DNA from 2 places in the Metaplanococcus flavidus genome. Region 2 is predicted to be linked to the other one. Evidence: riboswitches for the same ligand, from Rfam matches in the RefSeq annotation. Region 2 holds a riboswitch; the other holds the start of a gene.
What was found. A riboswitch is a leader RNA that binds a small molecule or an ion and turns the genes downstream of it on or off. The one in region 2 is predicted to bind lysine.
Positions count from the first base shown of each region.

Region 1: linked by a shared signal. The riboswitch ahead of ACFQ1X_RS13310 (Na+/H+ antiporter NhaC family protein) and the one ahead of ACFQ1X_RS03335 (aspartate kinase) in region 2 are both predicted to bind lysine.

Region 1 covers NZ_JBHTKI010000021.1:3,083-11,368, forward strand. The annotation lists gene ACFQ1X_RS13290 (DUF86 domain-containing protein) at 1-1, opposite strand, end outside; gene ACFQ1X_RS13295 (YutD family protein) at 86-445, opposite strand; gene ACFQ1X_RS13300 (MetS family NSS transporter small subunit) at 645-767, opposite strand; gene ACFQ1X_RS13305 (sodium-dependent transporter) at 781-2,313, opposite strand; gene ACFQ1X_RS13310 (Na+/H+ antiporter NhaC family protein) at 2,508-4,085, opposite strand; lysine riboswitch at 4,196-4,377, opposite strand; gene ACFQ1X_RS13315 (bifunctional metallophosphatase/5'-nucleotidase) at 4,449-5,792, opposite strand; gene ACFQ1X_RS13320 (DUF72 domain-containing protein) at 5,819-6,679, opposite strand; gene sufB (Fe-S cluster assembly protein SufB) at 6,815-8,212, opposite strand; gene sufU (Fe-S cluster assembly sulfur transfer protein SufU) at 8,234-8,286, opposite strand, start outside.
Region 2 covers NZ_JBHTKI010000006.1:144,500-152,785, forward strand. The annotation lists gene ACFQ1X_RS03310 (electron transfer flavoprotein subunit beta/FixA family protein) at 1-698, shown strand, start outside; gene ACFQ1X_RS03315 (electron transfer flavoprotein subunit alpha/FixB family protein) at 793-1,761, shown strand; gene ACFQ1X_RS03320 (Y-family DNA polymerase) at 1,822-3,078, opposite strand; gene trxA (thioredoxin) at 3,749-4,063, shown strand; gene uvrC (excinuclease ABC subunit UvrC) at 4,111-5,904, shown strand; lysine riboswitch at 5,946-6,119, shown strand; gene ACFQ1X_RS03335 (aspartate kinase) at 6,345-7,556, shown strand; gene ACFQ1X_RS03340 (nuclease-related domain-containing protein) at 7,789-8,286, shown strand, end outside.

The DNA of each region.
Region 1 (8,286 bases), on a different contig from region 2:
TGTAAAACCCTCCACCAAGTATAATTTCTTTGCACTTTATCTCATTTCTTATAATAGCATAATGGCACGAAAAAACCCCGCTGCATCATGCTTCTGCTACGGGGTTTTCATCTGTCTGAACTGTTGGCTGCTCTTTTGTTTCCTCTGCCACTTCTTTTTCGGGTTCTGGCGCTTTGCCAACTTTCTTGATGACGAAATACGCACAGCCGAAATTGCAGTATTCGTAAAGATAATCCTGTAAGGTACTGATTTTCGTGTCATAGCTGGCCTTGTGATTCGTATCTTCAAAAAAACCCTTTAACCGCAGCTGGCCATAGCCCCAGTCTCCAAGAATATAATCATACTTGCCCAGAATTTCACTATAACGATTCGTTATTGCTTCTTCCTGAAAACCTTCACGATAATCGATGACAATTTCATAATTCCACTGATCAATAGTAATCAAATTTTTCACCATCCATTTAATTAAGCCTCCACGATAAGGCTGCTGATTCCTCGTTGGAATGCCGGGCACGTTTACCATCTGCAGCATGTCTGCCAATCTCTTTTCCAAATGTACCATAAAGCAGCAAGCCTCACAAGGAACAGTCCTACAAAAAGAACCCCCTGGAAACGAATAGTTTCCGGAGGGTTCTCTTTACAGATTATGCTGCATTATTTTCCTTATTTTTTTTGCCGCTTCTTACTGCATGGAATATACTGGCCGCTAAGCCGCCCCAAAGGAGTACCATACCAATAATCATGACTACGATTGCGCTTGGTTCCATAACGTTAACCCCCTTATTTATGTTCGTCGAATTCTGCCTGGCTCTTATGCCATTTGCCGAGTGAGAACAAAATTCCTAAGATCAAAGCAAGAGCTGCTACAGCGACCCCTCCGAATAGTGTGAACATATCGGAATAGCCTTCGTAGTTTCCAATGACGTTACCCTCACCATCTGTATGCTGTTGAAGAATATTCAGTCTCAGCAATCCGAACATCATATACCCCAAGACGATCGGTGTAATGACGCCGAGTGAGAATTTCCACCAGCCGGCAAGCGGAATATCGGAAATTGCGTTGGCATGATCTTTCAGGTAATCTGCTTTGCGCAGGACCCATACGACCATGACCACTTCCACAAGACCGACTGCTGCAACACCAAACTGGTTGATGTAATAATCTGCAAGGTCGAGGAAGTAAAGTCCGCCTTGAGTAGCAAACAGAATTGAAATTACAGCTGCCAAACCGCCACCGAAAGCAACAGCTTTGCGGCGTGTTGTGCCAAATTTCTCTGCAATTGCCGCCACATAAGTTTCAGTGATGGACATGAGAGAGGTTAAACCTGCCAGAGTCAATGACAGGAAGAACAGGACGCCGAAGAGTCCGTTAAAGCCCGGGAATTCATTGATGATCTGCGGGAATACCACGAACGCCAATCCGACGCCGGCAGTTGCCACCTGAGAAACTTCCTGGCCGGATTGAACCGCCATGAATCCGAGGACAGCGAATACCCCGATCCCTGCAAGCAACTCGAAACTTGAGTTGGCAAAGCCGGTGATGAAAGCATTATTGGTAATATCCGATTTTTTTGGAAGATAACTGGAATACGTTATCATGATGGCGAATGCTACGGATAAACTGAAGAAGATGTGTCCGTATGCAGCAACCCAAACCGACGGATCCATAATGGCATCAAAATTCGGTTCGAAGAATGCGTTCAAGCCTGTCATTGCCCCGTCCAAAGTGACAGCGCGGATAACAATGATAAGGAAGATTACCACCAAAGTTGGAATGAAAATGCGGTTGGCCGCTTCAATCCCTTTCTTGACTCCAGCCAAAAGAATGCCCAGAGTGATGATCCATACCAGCGCTAACGGGATAAAGATCCCCCAAACGATATCGCCGGTTTGACCGGGAACATCTCCCAGTTGGAGAAAATCTCCGAACAGGAATGCTTGCGTGTCTTCGCCCCATGCCTGATTGAATGCGAAAATTGTATATCGCATAGCCCATGCGATGATAACTGCATAATAGACCGATATGACAAATGAAACAAGTACTGCCCACCAGCCAAGCCATTCAGCTTTCTTGCCGCTCATGCGGAAGAATGATAATGGTGCTGATCCACGGTATTTGTGCCCGATGGTGAATTCGAGGATAAGAATCGGTATCCCTGCTGTTAGCAGAGCGAATAAGTACGGTATAAAGAATGCTCCTCCACCATTTTCATAGGCAACGTACGGAAAACGCCAAATGTTTCCCAAACCGATTGCCGAGCCGACTGCCGCCATGATAAAACCGGCGCGTGTACCCCATTGCGAACGTTCCATAATTTCTCCCCCTCTTTAGGAACTTCCAATTTTCTAACAGAAAAATTAGAAGTTTGTATATTTTCAGATTATTAACTAATCTAAAAATAGTATACCGACCAGCAAGAATAAAGTAAAGACAGTTTCTGAGATTTTTTTGAAAAACTATTTTGGCAATAATAAAAAAGCGGAGAGAAATTCTCTCCGCTTTTGATTTAAAGCGCTTTTTCCTTCTTTTCAAGTATGGTTGTCCGTTGTGACCAAGCGATAAACAATATTGCCAGGATAACAATTACCGCAATTAATGACCACAATAGCGAGCCTGTAAATCCTATGACCAAATACCCAACTGACGCAATTGCCGCTGCTGTAAGAGCATATGGAAGCTGAGTGGCTACGTGATCCATATGATTGCTTCCCGCTCCGGTTGAAGACAGGATGGTCGTGTCTGAAATCGGTGAACAGTGATCCCCGAAAACAGCTCCTGCAAGAACAGCCGACAGCGATGCCAATAATAATTCCGGAGCAGCTTCGATCATGATGGTTCCGGCGATTGGCAACAGAATACCGAAAGATCCCCAGGACGTTCCGGTCGAGAATGCCATCACTCCCGCAAGAACGAATAATAATACCGGAAGAACTGAAACGGGAATATTTCCTTCGCTCACCAGTCCTGCAAGATAAGTGCCAGTTTCCAATGCACCGATAAGGTAAGTCAATGACCAGGCGAAAATCAGAATCAGCACAGCGCCAATCATCGATTTGATACCTGCCCAGATTCCTTTGCCGATCCAACCGGCATTGGCCGTTTCATTCTTCTTCATTTGAAGCAGATACAATACGATGGATGTAATTGTTCCAAGAAGTCCCCCGATCAATAATGATAACGGTACATCGGTATTTTCAAAAATCAGCCATACGTCAAATTGCTGACCAGCATTCTGGTAGCCGGTCCACAACATGGCGGCTACAGTACCTGCGACCAATACAAGGATTGGCAGCAACAGATCCAGCACGCGGCCATGGGAATGAGAAGGAAATTCTTCTTTCATTTCACCTGGAATCGATTTCTCCGGATCATAAAGCTCTCCGTTCTCAATTGCTTTGATTTCATGCTTTTTCATTTCACCGAAATCCACATCACGGTAGGCAACGAAAAATACGATGGCAAGTGCAGCTATTACATAGAAGTTCATCGGAGCCATCCATAGGAATGCTTCCAAAGCGGAATACTCCACAAAAGTCTGGCCTGCGAGAATTGTAGCGATGATTCCGATGATGGCTGCTCCCCAGCTCGAAACCGGTGAAACAACACATACTGGCGCAGCAGTGGAATCGATAAAATAAGCAAGTTTCGCACGTGATACTTTATAACGGTCAGTTATCGGACGTGCGACTTGACCAACTGTCAGTGCATTGAAATAGTCGTCGATGAAAATCACGATACCAAGGGCTACTGTCAGAACTTTTGCGCCACGGCGTGATTTGACGCGCTGAGAAGCCCATTCAGCAAAGGCATGGCTCCCTCCGGATAAACTGACGAATGCAGTAATGATTCCGAGTAATAATAAGAATAGAAGAATAAATACATTATAAGCGTTGAAACCTTCGTCCCAGAAAATCACCTGGAATGATGTGAATAATTCCTGCAAAGTGCCAACTGGCGCGAATGAAGTCAGGATCAACGCGGCAGCGATGATACCTACTCCCAGGGACAGCAATACGCGTCGGGTCAATAAGACCATCACGATTGCTATAATCGGGGGCAGGATTGAAAAAATTGTGTTTTCCATGAATGGTTTCCTCCTATATTTTTGATGGAATAGAATGGAGAAAAAAAGCCGGCTCAATCCAAAGGGACAAGCCGGCTTTCTACAATTCGTCTGTGCGGTAAAACATCAAACAACCCTGTAGCTCTCCATTTATGCAAGCATAAATGACAGTGACATCCTTATTAAGAATGTCCCCAGCCCCATTTTCCGGTGACAACAGAAAATGGACTTCGGCAAAACCACCTTTCAAATATGCTCATCGCTGTCACGCTCACATATTCTACTCATCGGTTTTGCAGCCTCTACCCATCGATATACAATTCTTTGTTAGCATATCCTAAAATTGTGGTGAAATCAAGGTCAATTCACAACTGAAAATTCCGTTCATTTCACCATGTTGCTTGAAAAATAGCCGCTGAATACATCCCGAATGAATTCAGGCATAAAATAGGTTTTGGGTGAACGTTTAAATTCCGGGAAAAAATAACCGAACGTAAACATATCCAGTGTAATCAGTTTATAAACTTCGTCACTGTCAGCCCGCTTCCCATTGATGAATAATTGGTGATTCTCCAAGTCCATACCGGTGCGGATCATTTTTCCAAACACCGCACCGCGAAAGCCAAGACCTTTCAGCTCCAGTTGCGGCCACTCTGAATTCATCGACTGCAGATAAATTTCTTTCAATTCCGCACCAGTCAACTCGATCATACAGGGATTGATGGGATGTGGCAGCATCCGGTGAAAATCGTAGCGCGTAACTTCCCCAGAAGGCATATCTTCCATAAACAGCCCTGCGTTGAATAACGCACAATCCGCCCTTGAAAATTCAATCATCGCTTTTCCGAATAATTGAGCCATTTCCGATTCCTTGAACCATTCCGCTTTTAAAGCTACCTCATTATGGAATACTGTGTCCTTCAACAATGCTCTGCCTTCTGTTCTCCGGTCCCGGTCATAATACTCGTCCGGATTATCAAGTTTTTCGGTTTCAATCAAATAGGCTTTTTTCTTCTTCAGGTCTTCGTCAATGATGACGTGGCCGATATAGGCGCCAAATTTACCGGCTGCACCCAGCAGCACATCACCAATCTGCTTCCCGTCATGAAAAATATGGTGAGTGTGCGCACCAAGTATAAGGTCGATATCCTGACAGGATTCCGCCAGTATTTCATCTTCCCTTACCCCAAGGTGCGATAAGCAGACGATGAAGTCCGTGTGAGCTTTAATCTCTTCGACCGACTGAACAATGGATTCCCTCGCTGCCGTCAATTGCCACCCCAATCTTTCATAAAAAGGAGTAAATTCAGCAGTGGCACCAACCAGGCCGATGCGTTGCCCTTCCGGTGTCACCCGTATCTTATAAGGTTTCGCCCAGTTCGGACGTTCTCCATTTCCCCCAAAGAGATTAGAGAGAATCACATCAAAATCAGCCTCTGCATATAACGTATCCAGCTCTTCTTTCGATAATGTTATTCCTTCATTATTGCCAATCGTCACTGCATCATAGGACGCACCGTTCAGCATCTGCACATTGCCTTTGCCTGCCGTGCCTTCAGTGAAAGGATGCGAACGGTCCACATGATCGCCGATGTCAAGAATGAGACAGAAATCGCCCATTTCTTCATGCCAGCGTTTCCTTCCAACTAAAAAGGCATGGATACTCGGCCAATTGTCAAAATGGCTGTGCAGATCATTTGTATGATAAATATGAATGGTTTCAGCCATTTACAACACCTCTTTACGGCCTTTCGTCAAAATTCCTCTTCAAACAGATCAAGCTGTTTTGGGGCAAGGTCTTCAAACACCAGCCTGTTCATCTGCTGGAATTGTTTTGCGTCACCGGCAGCGTGTCCGCCGGAATTATTATTAAAAATGATATAAACTTGATCCGTGGTTCTTTCCAGTACCTTTGCAGCTTCGCTTATTTCTTTCAATTCATCTTCGTTATAATCATATAAATAACGGACTTCCCGCCAATTTTTCGCATTTCCGACATTGATCCAGCCGTGGACATTACGGCCATGCAGCCGGAATAAAACTTTGTCTTTCCTTGTCGAAACAGGAACAAGAGGAATTGAACCATCCCCTGCCTGCGGTTCATCACAGACAGAATGGATCAAATTATGTTCCCTCAGGAATTCAAAGGTTTTTTCACGGAATCCATCGGCATACCATGATTGATGGCGAAACTCGATTGCCAGATCAAATTCACTTAATTTATTGGTCATCCTTCTTATTTCATCCACATTTTCTTTAATACAATCAAACCAGGGGGGAAATTGCAACAGGACCATCGCCAGTTTGCCTGCTTCTTTGAGCGGACGGATGGATTTGATATACGCTTCATACATTTCCTCTTCCGTATCAAAAGGATTTTCTCCGCGCAGATGGCCTGTCATTCCCTGATAGGCTTTTACGATAAATTGAAAAGAGTCAGGTGTTTCGTCAATCCATTTCCGGATATTTCTCTCAGGTTGAACTGCATAAAAAGAAGAGTCCAATTCGACAATCGGAAAATGTCCAGCGTAATCGGTCAATTTGTCTTTCTGTTTCGAACCCGGACTGTACACATCCGGATGGTCTCCCCAACCAGTAAGTCCCGCATAAATCATTAGGCCACCTCCGAAATGCTTGCTGCTTCAATGATAGCACAGAAAATATGGAACGTCTTATTCTGGAAATTGATGTAACGCAAAAAAAGTCTCCGCTGCTTTTCAGCAGCGGAGACTTTCAGGGAATCCAATCGATTAGCCGATTGAACCTTCCATTTCGAATTTGATCAAACGGTTCATTTCAACCGCATATTCCATAGGAAGTTCTTTTGTAAATGGTTCGATGAAGCCCATAACGATCATTTCAGTCGCTTCCTGTTCAGAAACGCCTCGGCTCATCAAGTAGAACAATTGCTCTTCAGAAACTTTAGAAACTTTCGCTTCGTGCTCCAAAGATACATTGTCATTCAGGATTTCATTGTATGGGATCGTATCTGACGTGGACTCGTTGTCCATGATCAACGTATCACATTCAATGTTCGAGCGTGCGCCGTCGGCTTTGCGGCCGAAACGGACGATTCCGCGGTACGATACTTTACCGCCTTGTTTCGAAATTGATTTCGAAACGATGGATGATGAAGTATTTGGTGCCATGTGGATCATTTTCGCGCCGGCATCCTGATGCTGGCCTTTGCCTGCGATGGCGATTGACAGGGTCATGCCGCGTGCGCCTTCGCCGCGCAGGTATACTGCAGGATATTTCATCGTCAACTTCGATCCGATGTTGCCGTCAATCCATTCCATAGTGCCGTTGGCATCAACGAATGCACGTTTTGTAACGAGGTTGTAAACGTTGTTTGCCCAGTTCTGGATAGTTGTGTAACGGCAATAAGCATCTTTTTTAACGATGATTTCAACTACTGCAGAGTGCAGTGAATTTGTCGTATAAACCGGAGCTGTACAGCCTTCAACATAATGGACACTTGCGCCTTCGTCCACGATGATCATTGTACGTTCAAACTGCCCCATGTTTTCCGAGTTGATACGGAAATATGCTTGCAATGGTGCTTCAACTTTAATATTTGGCGGAACGTAGATAAATGATCCACCTGACCAAACAGCCGTATTCAGTGCAGCAAATTTATTGTCCGCTGCCGGAATTACTGTCTGGAAATATTCACGGAACAGGTCTTCGTTTTCGCGAAGTGCAGCATCCGTGTCTTTAAAGATGATGCCCATGTCTTCCAGTTCCACTTTCATGTTGTGGTAGACCACTTCGGATTCGTATTGTGCGGAAACACCTGCAAGGTATTTTTGTTCCGCTTCAGGGATACCGAGTTTATCAAACGTCCGTTTGATTTCTTCCGGCACTTCGTCCCATGAAGTTTGGCTCGCCTCTGAAGGTTTCACGTAATACGTGATTTCATCAAAGTCCAATGGCGCCAAGTCTCCGCCCCATTGTGGCATAGGCATTGAATAGAACATTTTAAGAGCTTTTAAGCGGGAATCAAGCATCCACTCGGGTTCGCTTTTAATTTTTGAAATCTCTCTGACAATGTCTTCCGTCAATCCGCGCTTTGAGCGGAAAATCGAGACGTCCTTGTCATGAAACCCATATTTATAATCATCCATTTCGGGCATTTTTTTCGCCATCATCGTTCCTCCGTTCTTGTGTTACGATTTTTCTTGCTCGTGCACACCTTTTTCCATAGCTTTCCAGGCGAGTG
Region 2 (8,286 bases):
AAGACGGCGCAGAATTCATCATCAATCCATATGATGAATATGCGATTGAAGAAGCGATCAAAGTCCGCGATGAGCACGGCGGGGAAGTTACCGTCATCACGATGGGCGCAGAAGACGCTGAGAAACAGCTTCGTACAGCACTTGCTATGGGTGCCGACAAAGCGGTTCTTATCAATACTGAAGACGATGTGGAAGAAATGGACCAGTTCACTTCAGCTTACATTTTGGCTGAATATCTGAAAGATAAAGAAGCAGACCTTATCCTGGCGGGTAACGTGGCAATCGATGGCGGTTCAGGACAAGTCGGACCACGCGTTGCCGACCTGTTGGACATCAACTATGTAACGACAATCACCAGCCTGAAAATCGAAGGCGAAAAAGTGACGATCGTCCGCGATATCGAAGGGGACGCTGAAGAGCTTGAAACGTCATTGCCGCTTCTTGTAACTGCGCAGCAAGGTTTGAACGAACCGCGCTATCCATCACTTCCAGGAATCATGAAAGCGAAGAAAAAGCCGCTTGAAGAGCTTGAACTCGACGATCTTGATATCGACGAAGAAGATGTGGAAGCGAAAACTGAAACAATTGAAATCTACTTGCCGCCTGCTAAAGCTGCAGGGCGTGTATTGCAAGGTGACATTTCTGACCAGGTAACTGAACTTGTCGGATTGTTGAAAAATGAAGCAAAAGTGATTTAAACGTTAAATGGGGAAGGGCATAAATGCCGGCCATCCCATTTTGGATAAATGAATTGATTCGAGTTTTTACATCTACTTAGGAGGTAAACGGACTATGTCGAAAAAAGTATTAGTATTAGGCGAAACGCGCGAAGGTTCATTGCGTAACGTTTCATTTGAAGCAATTGCCGCAGCTAAAAAAATCTCGGGCGGCGGTGAAGTTGTAAGTGTTTTGATCGGTGATTCAGTAGGGGAATTCGGAGCTGAATTGGTGAATTACGGCGCTGACCGTGTCATCACAGTCGAACACCCTCACTTGAAATCGTATACTTCTGATGGCTACAGCCAGGCTATGATGGCAGTCATCGACCAGGAACAGCCTGGAGCGTTGGTATTCGGCCACACGGCTGTCGGGAAAGACCTTTCACCAAAAATCGCTTCCAAATTGCAAACCGGTTTGATTTCTGACGTTACAGATATCGAAGGCGAAGGCGATGACGCAGTATACATCCGCCCGATCTTCTCCGGTAAAGCGTTTGAGAAAGTAAAAAATAAGGGCGGAGTAGACTTCATCACAGTCCGTCCGAACAACATCGCACCACTTGAAAGAGAAGAACGCTCTGGGGATGTCAGCGCATTGTCAGTAGACATCACGAATTTGCGCACCATCATCCAGAATGTTGTCCGCAAATCTGCTGAAGGTGTCGATCTTTCAGAAGCAAAAGTCATCGTGGCTGGCGGACGCGGCGTGAAGAGTGAATCAGGCTTTGAGCCGTTGCAGGAACTTGCTGACCTTCTTGGCGGCGCAGTTGGCGCATCACGCGGAGCATGCGACGCGGAGTATTGCGATTATTCCCTTCAGATCGGCCAGACTGGTAAAGTCGTAACACCTGATCTTTATATCGCAGCGGGTATTTCCGGCGCGATTCAGCATTTGGCTGGTATGTCCAACTCGAAAGTGATTGTTGCGATCAACAAAGATCCGGAAGCGAACATTTTCAAAGTTGCAGACTACGGTATTGTCGGAGACTTGTTTGAAGTTATCCCGATGTTGACTGAAGAGTTTAAGAAAGTAATGGCGTAAAAAAAATAAACGGCCCCGACACAAGCAGCGCTTGTATCAGGGGCCGTTTTTATTTTGGATTTATTTCTGATGTCCGCCGATCAGCCGGGTTCTGGCGATGGCGGTGCCTGCTTCGGTGCCGGAGACGGCGCGGTAGATGGCGGAATAGCCATATTTATTGCGGATCTGGTCCATCGCCGCGCCTAGCCGGCGTTTCTCCCATTTCTGTACTTCAAAGAGACTCAATTGCATCGACGATTCCTCTTCCAGGCTGCCGATTGAAATCGAGATTTGGCGGACGGGCTTGTTGTGGAAATGGTCGTTGAAAATCACCTGGCACACTTTGTAGATCTGCAAGGTTTCATTGGTCGCTTCCTCCAATGACCGGGAGCGCGAAAAGCCGCCGCCGAATGCTGTTTTACTGTATCCGACGCTGAGGTGGATGGTGCGGCCCGCTCTTCTGGCCTGCCGGATCCGCATCGCGATGTCTTCGCACATTTCCAGAATGATCGTCATGATTTCGTCCGTTTCTATGTAATCTCGGTAAAGAATCTGCCCTTTGCCGTAGCTGACCTGGCCGGCGACTATGGGAGAGCCGAGTTCCGACAGATCGATGCCGTTCGCATGCTGGTACAGCTGATGGCCGAGGATGCCGAAGCGCTCTTCCAGCGTTTTGACGTCGGTGCAGGCGAGATCGCCAACGGAAAAAATGCCCATGCTGTTGAACGTCTGTTCCGTGCGGGAACCGATTCCCCACATTTTGCTGAGCGGAGCTATGGGCCATAATTTTTTCGGCACATCGTCATAGGTCCATTTGGCGAAGCCGAGCTGTTTGGCATCCAGATCCAGCGCCAATTTTGCCAACAGCATATTGGGGCCGACGCCGACAGCGGAAGGCAGGCCGAACTGCCGGAGCAGCGCATCCTGGATATGAGTGATGAGCGTTTCTTTGTCACCCCATAACAAGCCGACATTCGTGAAATCGATAAAGCTTTCATCGACGCTGTAGACATGGACCGCATCTTTGGGGACAAATTCGGCGATGAGTTCGGTGATCGCCATGGAAACGCGCAGAAAAAATTCCATTTTCGGTTCCAGCAGCCGGATCCGCGGATCATCAGGAATTTCAAACAGCCGGGTGCCGGTCTTAACGCCAAAGTCTTTTTTCATCTGAGGTGAAGCCGCAAGGACGACGCTGCCTTTCCGCTCCTGATTGCCGACAACGGCGATATGGGCTGTCAACGGGTCGAGCCCTTCCCGGATGGCTGCGCAACTGGCGTAAAAGCCGCGCATATCAAGGCAGACAATGGTCCGTTCAGGCAATTCCTTCATCCTCATATCATCGCCTCCTACAGTAAGAACATTTGTTCTTATTCTATACCTCCAAATCAGGGCGAACAATCCTCTTTTCCGAAATAAACCAATTGCCATCAAATATTGGCGTGAATGATCGATTTTCATTATGTGTATATTTATATATGAATTGAACTAATAATTTTGAGCAATCGATATTCCACAAAACAGCTTGCTTGCCTGGGGGCTCGCGCTGAACTAACTCGGGCTCACCGCCCGAGTGGATTTCAGCACTTCGCTTGGTCCCCTGGGCGTCTTCGCTGTTTTGCTCCATATCTAAGCCATTCTCTTAGCACCGGCGCGGCTCAGGAGCAGGCGAATGCCGACCGGAGCAATAAGACGAGTGATCTTCTCGGCTTATTGCGGGAGGCAAGGTGTGCCAAACGAAGATGGCACCTCCTTTGCGACGAGCTTGCGCAGGAGCATAATCTTGGCACTGTCCATAGCGCCAAAGCGTTATATCTAAACTCATACTTTATTTCAAATAATATAGAGGTGGGAGCAGGTATAAATTGAGAGAGGTGAAAGCATATGAAATTGTTCCGTTTACCTGCCATTGGAGAGGGTAGAGTAGGAATAGGCAAAAAAATAGCTAGTGAAAAATACGCATGCTATAATCGGTTTAGAGTTTGGTAAAACTAAGGAGGAATTATTCATGGCAATCGTACACGGAACAGATCAAAACTTTTCACAGGAAGTATCAGAAGGATTAGTACTAGTTGATTTTTGGGCAACTTGGTGTGGTCCATGTAAGATGATAGCTCCTGTATTGGAAGAGTTGGATGCTGAAATGAGCGATAAAGTAAAAATCGTAAAAGTGGACGTTGATGAAAACCAGGAAACTGCTGGACAATACGGCATCATGTCAATTCCGACGCTTCTTCTATTGAAAGATGGAGAAACAGTAGATAAAGTTGTAGGATTCAGACCAAAAGAAGCATTGGCTGATTTGGTTAACCAACACGCATAATTCTTAACCGGGTCCTGGGTGGCCCGGTTTTTTAATAGGGTGAGAATATGGCAAATGAAATGATTCAACATAAATTGGCTGTCCTTCCAGACCAGCCTGGCTGTTATCTGATGAAGGACCGGCAGGAAACAATTATCTACGTGGGCAAGGCGAAAGTGCTGAAAAATCGCGTGCGCTCTTATTTTACGGGCAGCCACGATGCGAAAACCCAGCGCCTCGTCAATGAAATCGAGGATTTTGAATACATTGTCACGTCTTCCGACAAGGAAGCGCTGATTCTGGAATTGAATCTCATCAAGAAATACGACCCGAAATACAATATCATGCTGAAGGATGATAAATCCTATCCTTATTTAAAAATTACGGGGGAACGGCATCCAAAGCTGATCATTACGCGGCAGGTGAAAAAGGATAAAGGGAAATATTTCGGCCCTTATCCGAATGCCTATTCGGCGAGCGAAACAAAGAAACTGCTCGACCGGCTGTATCCGCTGCGCAAATGCCATCAAATGCCCGACCGCGCCTGCCTTTATTATCATATGGGGCAATGTCTGGCGCCGTGCATCAAACCGGTGGAAAAAGAGACCTATACCGAAATGATCGACTCGATTTCGCGTTTCCTGAACGGTGGGTTCCGTGAAGTCAAACAGGACCTCGTCGAGAAAATGTCCGAAGCGGCGGAAAATCTGGAATTTGAACGCGCCAAGGAATACCGCGACCAGATCAGCCACATCGAAAACGTCATGGAAAAACAGAAGATGGCGATGAACGATTTCACCAACCGCGATGTTTTTGGCTATGCCGTCGACAAAGGCTGGATGTGTGTGCAGGTCTTTTTTGTGCGCCAGGGCAAACTGATCGAACGCGACGTTTCACTGTTTCCGCTTTACCGCGATCCGCAGGAAGAGTTCATGACCTATCTCGGCCAGTTTTATGAAAAATCGAATCATGTGAAACCGAATGAGATCCTATTGCCGGAGGGCGAAGATGCGGAACTCGTCAAGGACTGGCTTGGTGTCCGGACGCTTGTCCCTCAGCGCGGCAAGAAGAAAGACCTTGTGCTGCTGGCGAAGAAAAATGCTGAAATCTCGATAACAGAGAAGTTTCAGCTGCTGGAGCGCCAGGAAGTGCGGACAATCGGTGCCTGCCAGGAACTTGGCGATGCCATGAACATCCAGACCCCGCTGCGCATAGAGGCTTTCGATAATTCACATATCCAGGGAGCGGATGCCGTGTCAGCGATGATTACGTTCATCGACGGCAAACCTTCCAAAAAAGATTACCGGAAATATAAAACGCGCACCGGCTCGAAACCGGATGATTACGCGGCTATGCGGGAAGTTATCCGCCGCCGCTACTCGCGTGTGCTGAAAGACGGATTGCCGCTGCCGGATCTCATTGTCATTGACGGCGGCAAAGGGCAGATATCATCGGCGCGTGAGGTTCTGGAAGATGAACTCGGCTTGTCGGTTCCGATTGCCGGCCTTGCGAAAGATGCCAAGCACCAGACTTCGCAATTATTATACGGCGATCCGGTCGAAGTGGTGCCGCTCAAACGGACCAGCGAAGCATTCTACCTGATGCAGCGCATCCAGGATGAAGTCCACCGATTCGTCATCACGTTCCACCGCCAATTGCGCGGCAAGAACTCGATAGTTTCTGCGCTTGATGGGCTGGAAGGAGTAGGGCCGAAACGCCGGCAGCAACTGCTCAAGCATTTCGGTTCCGTCAAACGAATCAAAGAAGCTGACGCTGTCCAGTTGATGGAAGCCGGCATGCCCGAAAAGCTGGCGGAATCGATCCAGCAGCATTTTTCAGGCGAAACATTGTCATCCGAGTAAGTTCGTGTTATCGTAATAGCATATTTAGATCACTTTTAAAAAGTGGTGATAGAGGCGCGACCGTCAAAAGTAGCCATCCGGAGATTTGCAGAATCTGTGAAGGATGGGAAAAGGGACGCTCGCCGAAGTGTGTGAAGGCTGCAGCCGAACACGCTGGTTCTGCATTTAAGAGATGCAGGGCTGTCAGAGTCAATCTCTGGAGGGCTATCTCACATGGACGTTTTATTTCGTACATGATGAAAGAGGTAGTTTGCCGGTTAGACGGCAGGCTGCCTTTTTTTGTGTCTAGTTCCGGCGTCCAGCCCCTCGGGATCTTAAGTCAGTCTACCTATGTGGCAAAAAGCGCCACTTCGGTATCCTGCCTTAAGCCTGTCGGGGCTGAACGGACGCCTGCACTTTTCGCAATGGGAGCCACATACTGATGTGGGAGTGGATAAAAGATGGAAACAGTAGTTATGAAATTTGGCGGAACGTCAGTGGCGACGCCAGAGAATATTATCGGCGTAGCGAAACGGGCAATAATGGAAAAAGAACAAGGGAAACGGGTCGTCATTGTGGTTTCCGCAATGGGCAAGACCACAGACACATTGCTCGGATTGGCCGCAGAAATTTCTGTCGAACCGCCGAAGCGGGAGATGGATATGCTGCTGGCGACAGGCGAACAGGTGACGATTTCACTCCTGGCGATGGCATTCAAACAGCTTGGCCACGAAGCGGTATCGTTCACTGGGTGGCAGGCAGGTATTGAAACGGAATCCGTTCCACGCAATGCACGGATCGAGCAGATCCATACCGAACGGCTGGAAGCGGTTCTGGAAAACGGATTTTTCGCAGTCGTCGCCGGATTCCAGGGCGTCGACAGCATCGGCAACATCACGACGCTCGGACGCGGCGGCTCCGACACGACAGCTGTGGCACTCGCTGCCGCTTTAAAAGCGGAGAAATGCGACATCTTTACGGATGTCGACGGCGTCTACACGTCCGACCCGCGCTATGTCAGCGGCGCACGCAAGCTGGAGCAGATTTCGTACGATGAAATGCTGGAACTCGCGAACCTTGGCGCCGGCGTACTGCATCCGCGCGCAGTGGAATTCGCGAAAAACAACAACGTCCCATTAACCGTCCGGGCAAGTTATTCCGACGAACCGGGAACTATCATACAAGAGGTGGTCACTGTGGAAAAAAATCTGATTGTCCGAGGCGTAGCATTCGAGCCGGGCATTGCGCGTGTAACCGTTACATACAATAAACCCTTCAACGGTTCATTGGCGAATATCTTTATGACCCTGGCGGAAAATCTGATCGATGTGGACATCATCGTCCAAAGCATCTCGGACGAATTCCAGCCTTCGGTGTCATTTTCAATAAAAGAGGACAGCCTGGAAGAAGTGCGCCGTGTGCTTGATGTCAATAAAGAAACGATCGGCTTCCAATCCACCGAATTTGAAGTCGGACTGGCGAAAGTCTCCATCGTCGGCTCCGGTATGGTATCGAACCCGGGTGTTGCAGCCCGCATGTTCGACATCCTGCGCCAATCGGAAATTCCGGTGAAAATGGTCAGTACTTCGGAAATCAAAATTTCTGTCGTGGTGCCAGGTGTGGATATGGAAAAATCAGCGAACACGCTGCACGCGGCTTATGGACTGGAGTGAGAAAGGGCTAGGCATTTTTGCGAAGCAGTACGCTTAGAGTGGCGGAAATAGCAAAGTAGCAAAGGCCAAAAGCGGATTATTATCGCCGGGCGATAATAATCCAATGTCTTGAGGAAATCTTCGCATCCGCGAAGATTTTTTCAATTCGTCATTTGAACCTGATTCATTAATGTTATAATTCAGATAATTAACTGGAGAGGCGGGGATTCGGATAGGGGAGGAACGATTGGCGATGGGTGAGTGTTTGCGGCTGCTGATGGAGCGGCTGCCGGCTGGACATTCACAACAAGTATACCTGCAAAAGGAATTGCATCGATATGAAGCAGGGGTGCGGGGCGAGCAACGGCTCCACGATAAAATGATTGAATTTCATTGGCATGAACCTTATGAACTTTTGTGGGATACCGGCTTGCGGCTGGATGACTGGAAAGTTCAAATCGACGGCCTGCTGGTGACTCCGCGCTGCCTGATCATCATCGACTCGAAGAACATCAGCGGGAAGATCCATTTTGACGGGTCAACACAAGAATGTTATCGATTCAACAATGAAGGCGAAAAATGGGTATTCGATGATCCACGGGTGCAGCTCGCCAAGCATGTACGCTTTCTTGAGCTGTGGCTGGATAAAAGGAAGATTCCGCATCCCCCAATTTTTGGAGTGGCAGTTTTTACGCCAAAGCATTGCGAATTTATTTCGAAGCCGGCGGGCCTGAATATCTGCAAGACGTAT